2 regions of the Mycobacterium montefiorense genome follow, and region 1 is predicted to be linked to the other one. Evidence: predicted binding sites of a transcription regulator. Region 1 holds the regulator's gene; the other holds the start of a gene.
What was found. Region 1 encodes LexA, which represses DNA repair genes until DNA is damaged. Its sites were predicted from a motif close to CGAACANNTGTTCG; they were not measured.
Positions count from the first base shown of each region.

Region 2: ruvC (crossover junction endodeoxyribonuclease RuvC) is a predicted target of LexA. The motif match lies at 1,691-1,704, and genes of this name have one in related genera.

Region 1 covers NZ_JACKVL010000013.1:584,375-588,786, forward strand. The annotation lists gene H7K34_RS16090 (LGFP repeat-containing protein) at 1-1,872, shown strand, start outside; gene lexA (transcriptional repressor LexA) at 1,892-2,593, opposite strand; gene H7K34_RS16100 (LysM peptidoglycan-binding domain-containing protein) at 2,890-3,378, shown strand; gene nrdR (transcriptional regulator NrdR) at 3,536-4,000, shown strand; gene H7K34_RS16110 (peroxynitrite isomerase) at 4,060-4,412, shown strand, end outside.
Region 2 covers NZ_JACKVL010000013.1:709,502-713,913, reverse strand. The annotation lists gene ruvB (Holliday junction branch migration DNA helicase RuvB) at 1-481, opposite strand, end outside; gene ruvA (Holliday junction branch migration protein RuvA) at 478-1,092, opposite strand; gene ruvC (crossover junction endodeoxyribonuclease RuvC) at 1,089-1,670, opposite strand; gene H7K34_RS16850 (DUF4178 domain-containing protein) at 1,852-2,460, shown strand; gene H7K34_RS16845 (DUF2617 family protein) at 2,470-2,982, shown strand; gene H7K34_RS16840 (DUF4247 domain-containing protein) at 2,979-3,410, shown strand; gene H7K34_RS16835 (DUF350 domain-containing protein) at 3,425-3,880, shown strand; partial or broken gene H7K34_RS16830 (polyamine aminopropyltransferase) at 3,877-4,412, shown strand, end outside.

The DNA of each region.
Region 1 (4,412 bases):
CCCGATCATGGCGCGTTTGTCGTGCGCGGCGCGCTGAACGCCGCCTGGGACAAACTCGGTAGCTCGGGCGGCGTTCTCGGCGCCCCGGTCGGAGATGAGACCTACGACGGCGAAGTGTCCTCGCAGAAGTTCGGCGCCGGCCAGATTTCCTGGAACCGCAAAACCAAGGAATTCACCACTGAGCCAGCGGGATTGGCCGACCAGCTGAAGGGCTTGCAGGTAGCCATCGATCCAGCCGCGGCCATCAACATGGCCTGGCGCGCGGCCGGCGGTGTGAACGGCCCGCTGGGCGCCAAGCAGGGCGGCCAGTATCCGATCGGCGGCGACGGAATCGCCCAGAACTTTGCCGGCGGCAAGGTGTTCTTCAGCCCGGCGAACGGCGCGAACGCCCTGGAAAGCGACATTCTGGCCAAGTACGAGTCGGTGGGTGGCCCGGTCAGCAGCGACCTGGGCTTCCCGATCGCCAACGAGTCCGACGGCGGCGTCAGCCCCAACAGCCGGATCGCGACGTTCTCGGCAGCCGACAAGCCGGTGATTTTCTGGAGCTCTGACCACGGTGCCTTCGTCGTGCGCGGAGCGATGAAGGCGGCCTGGGACAAGCTGCGCGGTCCCACCGGCAAGCTGGGTGCCCCGGTCGGCGATCAGACCGTCGACGGCGACGTGATCTCGCAGAAGTTCACCGGCGGCAAGATCTCGTGGAACCGCGCGAAGAACACCTTCTCCACCGACCCGGCGAACCTGGCTCCGCTGTTGTCGGGCCTGCAGGTGTCGGGACAAAACCAGCCGAGTGGTTCGGCAATGCCGCAGCACTCCAACAAGTGGTTCACCTGGAGCTGGTGGTACCTGTTCGCCCTGGTCCCGCTGCTGGTTCTGGTGCTGCTGGCGGTGTTCGTGGCGTTGCGGTGGCGCCGGCATCGCGCCGAGCGCAATGCCGCGCCCTACAACCTCGATCGCGACGTCGACGTCGGTGGCTACGACGACTCGGGTGAGCCGCGCTGGGGGCCCGACTACGCCGATGCCACGACCGAGCACTTGTCCTATGGCGACGTGCACTCACTGGAGCACCACGACGACGACGCCCCGCGAGTCAGGTGGCCGCATTCACCCGAAACGGTCGAACTGGACGAAGATGCCGCGGCCGGTTACGCCGACGAATCCGTATCCGAGGAAGAGTGGGATCAGTTAGGGGTCGACGACCAGGATCCCGACACGGTCGACACCGATTCCATCCATGTGGTGTCGGCGGACGATCTCACCGAGGCCGGCTATGGCGATGAGATACTCCAAGCCGGCTACCTGGATGATGTCGAAGTGTCGGAGCGCGCCGATCCGGACACTGAATACACCGATGCGAGCGTTCCGGAAGCCGCCTACCCTGACGCCGCCGAGGAAGACACCCCGTATGCGGAGGCGGGCTATCCGAGTGCCGACGATGCGGAGGCGGGCTATCCGGGTGCCGACGATGCGGAGGCGGCCTATCCCGACGTGGCCGTGCCGCATACGCCGCCCGATCTTGCCGCCGCAAGCGGCGTCACGCCCGGTGCTGCCGCTGCGGATGATGTCGCGGCCGGCCTCGCCGCCGCGGTAGGCGCTGCATCGCGTGGCGGACGGCACGCCGCCGCGGACGCTGACGACGAGTCAGACTTCGAGTCGGCAGCCGCCCTCGGGGCACTAGGCCCGGCCGGACGTCCGACGATCCACCTGCCTCTGGATGACCCGTATCTGATTCCCGACGGTTATCCGATCAAGGCGAGCACCCGCTTCGGCCTCTATTACACCCCGGATAGCGACCTCTATCGCGACACGCTCGCCGAAGTGTTCTTGTCCAGCGAGGAAGCCGCGCTGGTCAACGGCTTCATCAAGGCCGACTAGATAGCGAACTTTCGCGGCACTAGACCTTGCGGATCACCGTGACGACCTTGCCGAGCACGGTCGCGTCATTGCCGGGGATGGGATCGAACGCCGGGTTGTGCGGCATCAGCCACACTTGACCCCCCGCGCGCTTGAACGTCTTGACGGTGGCCTCACCGTCGATCATGGCGGCGACGATGTCGCCGTTGTCGGCGACATTCTGTTGCCGCACGACGACCCAGTCGCCGTCGCAGATCGCGGCTTCGATCATCGAGTCGCCGACCACCTTGAGCAGGAAGAGGGTGCCCTCGCCGACCAATTCGCGGGGGAGCGGGAAGACATCCTCGACGGCTTCTTCGGCCAAGATCGGTCCACCGGCCGCGATGCGCCCGAGCACGGGGACGAACGTCGGCTCTGGCAACGCGTCGGATCCGGCGACCTCGGTGGCCGGCGCCGCCGCAACGAGGTCATCGGCGCCGCGAACATCGACGGCCCGGGGGCGGTTCGGGTCGCGGCGCAGAAATCCCTTGCGTTCCAGAGTACGCAGTTGGTGAGCCACCGAGGACGTCGAAGTCAGCCCGACGGCATCGCCGATCTCCCTGATGCTGGGCGGATATCCACGGGTGGTCACCGATTGACGGATGACGTTCAAGATAGTGCGTTGCCGCTGGGTAAGCGATGAATCCACGGAATGCAACCGGCCTTCGGGGCCGGTGGCTGAGGTGTCGTTGCTGTCGCTCATGGCACTGAATGTAACCCCCTGGAAGCCGAGAATCAAACATGTGTTCGACTAGCGTGTCGTCCCTTCGTGTCTCCCGAAACAGTGATCCGCGCAACTTTTGCGAATAACAATGGTGTAACTCTCGAAAAGACCGGGTATTTGTGCGTGATGGCAGTGATAGCGACCGATGGAGGTTGTCGGTGGCGTGGTCTAGCGTTTTGCTCGTGCGACACGCTCCGCTCAAATGTTCGGATTTCGAACACACGAGCGATAGTGTCGAACACACGAGCGAGGATTAGTTGACCGGAGGAACGCACATGACGCTCATGCACACAGTCTCACCGCGGACCAACAACGTGCGGCGCCCGAGCGATGGGCTGGTTGCACGGCCTCGCTACGACCAGGAACGCGCGCTGCGGTCGCGCCGGTCCGTGCAGTCGCGGCCGGCCGGCGCGCCAATGCGGTACCGCGGTACCGGGGTAGCGATGTCGGCCACGCCGCATCGCCGCCGTCCGGCCACACTGGGGACGACGCTGGGGCTGGCCCTGATGGCCGGGATCATCACGCTCTGGCTGGGTCTGGTCGCGAATCTCGGTCAGATCGCCAACGGTGACTCCGCCGCCGCTCCCGTACCGGACAGGCTGTCCGTCGTGCAGGTCGAGCCGGGCGAGTCCCTTCAAGACGTCGCACACCGGGTAGCGCCCGAAGCGCCGGCGCGCCAGGTTGCCGACCGCATTCGCGAACTCAACAACCTGAACTCGCCGTCACTGGCCGCCGGCCAGACCCTGATCGCGCCGGTCGGCTGACGGCGCGGCGACGCCGTACGAAAACCGCTCTACGCCAACGCCGCTCAGTCCTCGCACCGCTACCAGCACCCGTGGCGCGGCTACATTGGCTCGGCGGGGGAGCGCACGGGTACGCTCGGAGTGTTCTGCGAGATGCCGGCCCCGCGAAGGAGCGGTCATGCATTGTCCGTTCTGCCGCCATCCCGATTCCCGGGTAATTGACTCGCGGGAAACCGATGAAGGCCAAGCCATTCGGCGCCGCCGATCGTGCCCGGAGTGCGGGCGACGGTTCACCACGGTAGAAACCGCGGTCCTGGCCGTGGTGAAGCGCAGCGGAGTCACCGAGCCGTTCAGCCGCGAAAAGGTCGTCAAAGGGGTGCGCCGCGCGTGCCAGGGCCGTCAGGTGGACGAGGACGCGCTGAACCTGCTGGCGCAGCAGGTGGAAGACACCGTCCGTGCCGCCGGCTCGCCCGAGATTCCCAGTCACGAGGTCGGCTTGGCGATCCTGGGGCCGTTGCGTGACCTGGACGAGGTGGCGTACCTGCGCTTCGCGTCGGTTTACCGGTCCTTCTCTTCGGCCGACGATTTCGAACGCGAGATCGAGGCGCTGCGCCAGCACCGCAAGGTATCGACACCCACCTGATGGTCCGCCGCGTGACTCGGGCGCAACGGTACTGGTCGGCACCGGACTAGGCTGAATTCATGCCTGGTGACCTGCATCCGGATCTCGAGGCGCTCGCGCCGCTGCTCGGCACCTGGGCTGGTCGCGGTGCGGGCGAATATCCGACGATCCAGCCCTTCGAGTATCTCGAAGAAGTTGTGTTTTCCCATGTGGGCAAACCGTTTCTGGCCTACGCGCAAAAGACCAAAGCGCTGGCCGACGGCAAACCGCTGCACGCCGAGACCGGCTATCTTCGGGTGCCCGAACCCGGCCACGTCGAGCTGGTTCTGGCTCACCCCAGCGGGGTCACCGAAATCGAGGTCGGTTCCTACCGGTCGACCGGCGATGTCATCGAAATCGAGCTGGCCACCACGTCGATCGGTTTGACGCCGAC
Region 2 (4,412 bases), 130 kb from region 1:
ACGGCGCAACGTCCAACGGAATCGATGTTGCCCCAGGGCCTTTGCCCACGATGACGTCGACCCGGAAGTCTTCCATCGCGAGGTAGAGCATCTCCTCGGCCGGGCGGGCGATGCGGTGGATCTCGTCGATGAACAACACATCGTGCTCGACCAGGTTGGACAGCATCGCGGCCAGATCGCCCGCACGCTCCAGCGCCGGCCCCGAGGTCACCCGCAATGAGGACCCGAGTTCGCTGGCGATGATCATCGCCAGCGACGTCTTGCCCAACCCCGGCGGGCCGGACAGCAGAATGTGATCCGGTGTGCCGCCGCGGTTTTTGGCGCCTTCGAGGACCAGCTGCAGCTGTTCGCGGACCCGGGCCTGGCCGATGAACTCCCGCAGCGAGCGGGGCCGCAGACTGACATCGATGTCGCCCTCCCCGATGGTCAGCGCCGGGGACAGGTCGCGATCCGCATGGTCTTCGGAGTACTCGTCACTCATTTGGACTTACCCAGCAACGACAGCGCGGCCCGCAAAGCGCCGGAAGTCGTTGCCTGTTCGCCGTTTTCGCGGACGGCGGCAAGAACTTTGTCGGTGGCGTCCTCGGCCTGCTTGGCCGCGAAGCCCAGACCGACCAGCGCCTCGACCACGGGGCCCCGTACCCCGTGGCCATTGAGACCCGCACCCGCCGGTGCTGCCGTGGGCGTGCCGGCGGGATAGATCTTGTCGCGCAACTCCAGCACCATGCGCTCGGCGCCGCGCTTACCGATGCCCGGCACCCGGGTCAGCGCGGCGACGTCGCCGTCGGCCAGTGCGTGGCGCAGCGCAGCGGCGTCGTGCACGGCCAGGGTCGCCATCGCCAGTCGCGGCCCGACTCCAGAGACCGATAGCAGCGTCAGGAACAGGTCGCGGTTCTCGCCATCGACAAACCCGTACAGCGTCTGCGAATCCTCGCGGACGATCATCGCGGTGATCAGGCGGGCCTCGCTGCCGTGGCGCAACGTCGCCAACGTGGACGGAGTCGCGTTCACCCGGTAGCCGACACCGGCGGCTTCGATCACCACATGATCGAGTGCCACCTCGAGCACCTCACCGCGCACCGAGGCGATCATCGGCCCGCTCCCGCTTTGGCCGCCTTGGCCTTGGCCGCCAACTTGGCGCGGTAAACCTGGCGCGCCTCGGCGGCCATCGCCTCGGCCGCGGCCATCCGGGCCAGTATCGGCGCTCTCCAGCAGTGGCAGATGGCCAGCGCCAGCGCATCGGCCGCGTCGGCCGGGGTCGGTTTGGCTTGCAGCGCAAGGATTCTGGTCACCATCGCGGTGACCTGGGCTTTGTCGGCAGCGCCGTTGCCGGTGACCGCGGCCTTGACCTCGCTGGGGGTATGGAAGTGCACGTCGATATCGCGCTTGGCCGCCGCCAGCGCGATCACGCCACCGGCCTGCGCGGTGCCCATCACGGTCGACACATTGTGCTGGGCGAAAACCCGCTCAACCGCGATCACGTCGGGATGATGTGTATCCAGCCAGTGCTCGACGGCGTCGCTGATGACCAGCAGCCGTTTGGGCAGCGCGGCATCCGACGGGGTACGGACGACGTCGACATCCAGCGCGACGATATTTCGCCCGCGCCCGCTTTCGACAACAGACAGCCCGCATCGGGTCAGTCCTGGGTCGACGCCCATCACGCGCATAGCATGCTCCAACCTAGTACCGAACAGCTGTTCGATAGCCTAGCGGTCGGGTCCGACCCCTAGGGACAGGACACGCGGCACCCACCCACTTTTGGGTCGGGCACTTTACGGCTCCCAGCCGGCAAAAGCTGTTAACTTAAGCCGACGTTCGCTCCACCGCCGCGTCGACGGGAGGGTTTGCGTGGGAACAGTGCTGGTGGTGCTGGCTGCGGTGCTGTTCATCGCGTCGATCGTGGTGTTTGTGGTGGCTTCACGGCGGCCCAAGGCAGCGGCCGGGCCGCGCGGGCGCAGCGACCCCTTCTCCTCCGATGCGATGCCGCAGTTCGGACCCCGGCAACTGGGCCCGGGCGCCATCGTCAGCTATGGCGGTGTCGACTACGTGGTCCGCGGATCGGTGACGTTTCGCGAGGGACCGTTCGTGTGGTGGGAGCACCTGCTGGAAGGCGGCGACCAGCCGACCTGGTTCGCCGTGGAAGAAGACGACGGCCGCCTCGAGCTGGTCATGTGGGTGACTCGCAAGGACCTCACGTTGCAGCCCGGCGACCAGTATGTCATGGACGGGATGGCATTTCGCGAGGCGGAGCGCGGTCGGGCGTCCTACACCACCGAGGGCACCACGGGCCTGCCGGCGGGCGGCGAGATGGAGTTCGTCGACTGTGCCAATGCCGACGAGTCCGTGCTGCTCTCCTTCGAGTGCTGGGCACCCGGCACGCCCTGGGAGATCTCGACGGGCAAGCCGGTATCGCCGGGCGAGCTCACCGTCTACCCGGCGCCGCCGGCTTCCGCGTAGGACCGCGCGGTGCCGCTCTATCAGCTCGCCGTGGCTCCGGCCGACGTATCTGGAAGCAGGCTGCGGCTCGCGCTCAACGCGCCCGCACCCCCGCTACTGGCCAGCCACTTGCTCCGCCATCCCGACGGCAGCGCGCTGCGGCTCGGGGTGCTCGGCGCCTCACATCTGGTCACGGTCGAGCACGCCGGCAGCAGCTTCTCCGAACAGGTTTCCTGCACCGCGGGCAGCGATACCGGCAAGCTGCCCGAGCGGTTGCAGGCCTCGGGCTACTCGCTGGAATCGCACACCGACACGCACGACGAGGCGGCGTTTCGCCTGCTGGCCCGCGAGCTGCGCGACCGGTGTCGAGCCGAAACCGGCTGGCTCGGTGGCACTTTCCCCGGCGATGACGCGGCGTTGACCGTGCTGGCCGCCGAACCCGACGGCACCGGCTGGCGCTGGCAGACGTGGCACCTGTACCCGCGCAGCCCACTTGGGTCCGGTGGTGAAGTGGTGCACACGGCGAGCCGGTGGCGTCCGTGAGCCGCAAACATCTGTTCTGGCTCGGCGGTGGCCTGGCCTTGGCTTCCGTGGTGTCCCTGATTGTCGGAATCATATTGCTGCAGAAGGATATTGCGTCGTATATCGCAAGCAACTATCGCGAGTACTCCCGCGATGCCAATGGCACTCGATACGTGTGCAGCGGATCACCCGACCAGGTGGCCGACACACTCGCCGACTACCAGGAGCCCGAGGCGCGCGCGGACAACGACAACAACGACTACCTGCGCTACAGCAACAACATCGTGATCGTCGGCCCAGATGGAAACCACCCGTGCAGCATTCGCGTCGAAAGCCTCGGCGCCGGATACAGCCACGGTTCGTTCATCTACCTCGGCCCCGGCTTCAGTCCAGGATCCCCGTCGAGCGGCTCCGGCGGTAGCCCCGGCGGCCCCGGCGGAACGAAATAACAAAGGAGACAGCCATGTACCTCGCCTTCGATATCGGAAACGTGGACCTCGACCCCGTCCTGAAAGGCGTCGCCGCGACGCTGCTGTACTTCGTCGTCGGCATGGCAGTCCTGATCATCGGGTTCTACATGGTCGATGTGTTGACCCCGGGCAAGCTGCGCCAGCTGGTCTTCGTCGACCGCCGCCCCAACGCCGTCGTGGTCGCCAGCGCGATGTATGTCGCGCTCACCACCGTCATCGTCAGTGCCATCGTCAACAGCTACAGCCAGTTGGCTCAGGGGCTGGTGGGCGTGGGGGTGTACGGACTCTTGGGTGTGATCCTGTTGGGCATCGCGCTGCTGACACTGCACCTGGTGATCCCGGGCAGCTTCCACCAGCACGTCGACGACCCCGAGCTGCATCCGGGCTCGTTCGCGGTGGCCGTGATGCTGTTGGCCGTAGGAGGAGTGACGGCTGCCGCGGTGTCATGACGACCAGCCAGGATGCGGTCCGGGCCGCGCAACCGTCGACACGCTGGCGAGCCGTACTACTCGCCGCCGTCGCGGCGTGCGCGGCGTGCGGCATCATCTACGAACTGGCGCTGCTGACGCTGTCGGCGAGCCTGAACGGCGGCGGTATCGTCGCCACCTCACTGATCGTCGCGGGCTACATCGCGGCGCTGGGCATGGGCGCGCTGCTGGTCAAACCGCTGCTGCGGCATGCAGGCATCACGTTCGTCGCCGTCGAGGCGCTGCTGGGCATCATCGGCGGCTTGTCCGCGGCGACGCTGTATGCGGTGTTCGCATTCCTGGACGGCGCGATCGGGTCGACGTGGGTGCTGGCCGATGGGCACCGCGCTGATCGGCGGCCTGGTCGGCGCTGAGGTCCCGTTGCTGATGACGCTGCTGCAACGTGGCCGCACGTCCGGCGCGATCGACACCGGCCGCACCCTGGCCAACCTCACCGCGGCCGACTACCTCGGGGCGCTGGTCGGCGGATTGGTCTGGCCGTTCGCCCTGCTGC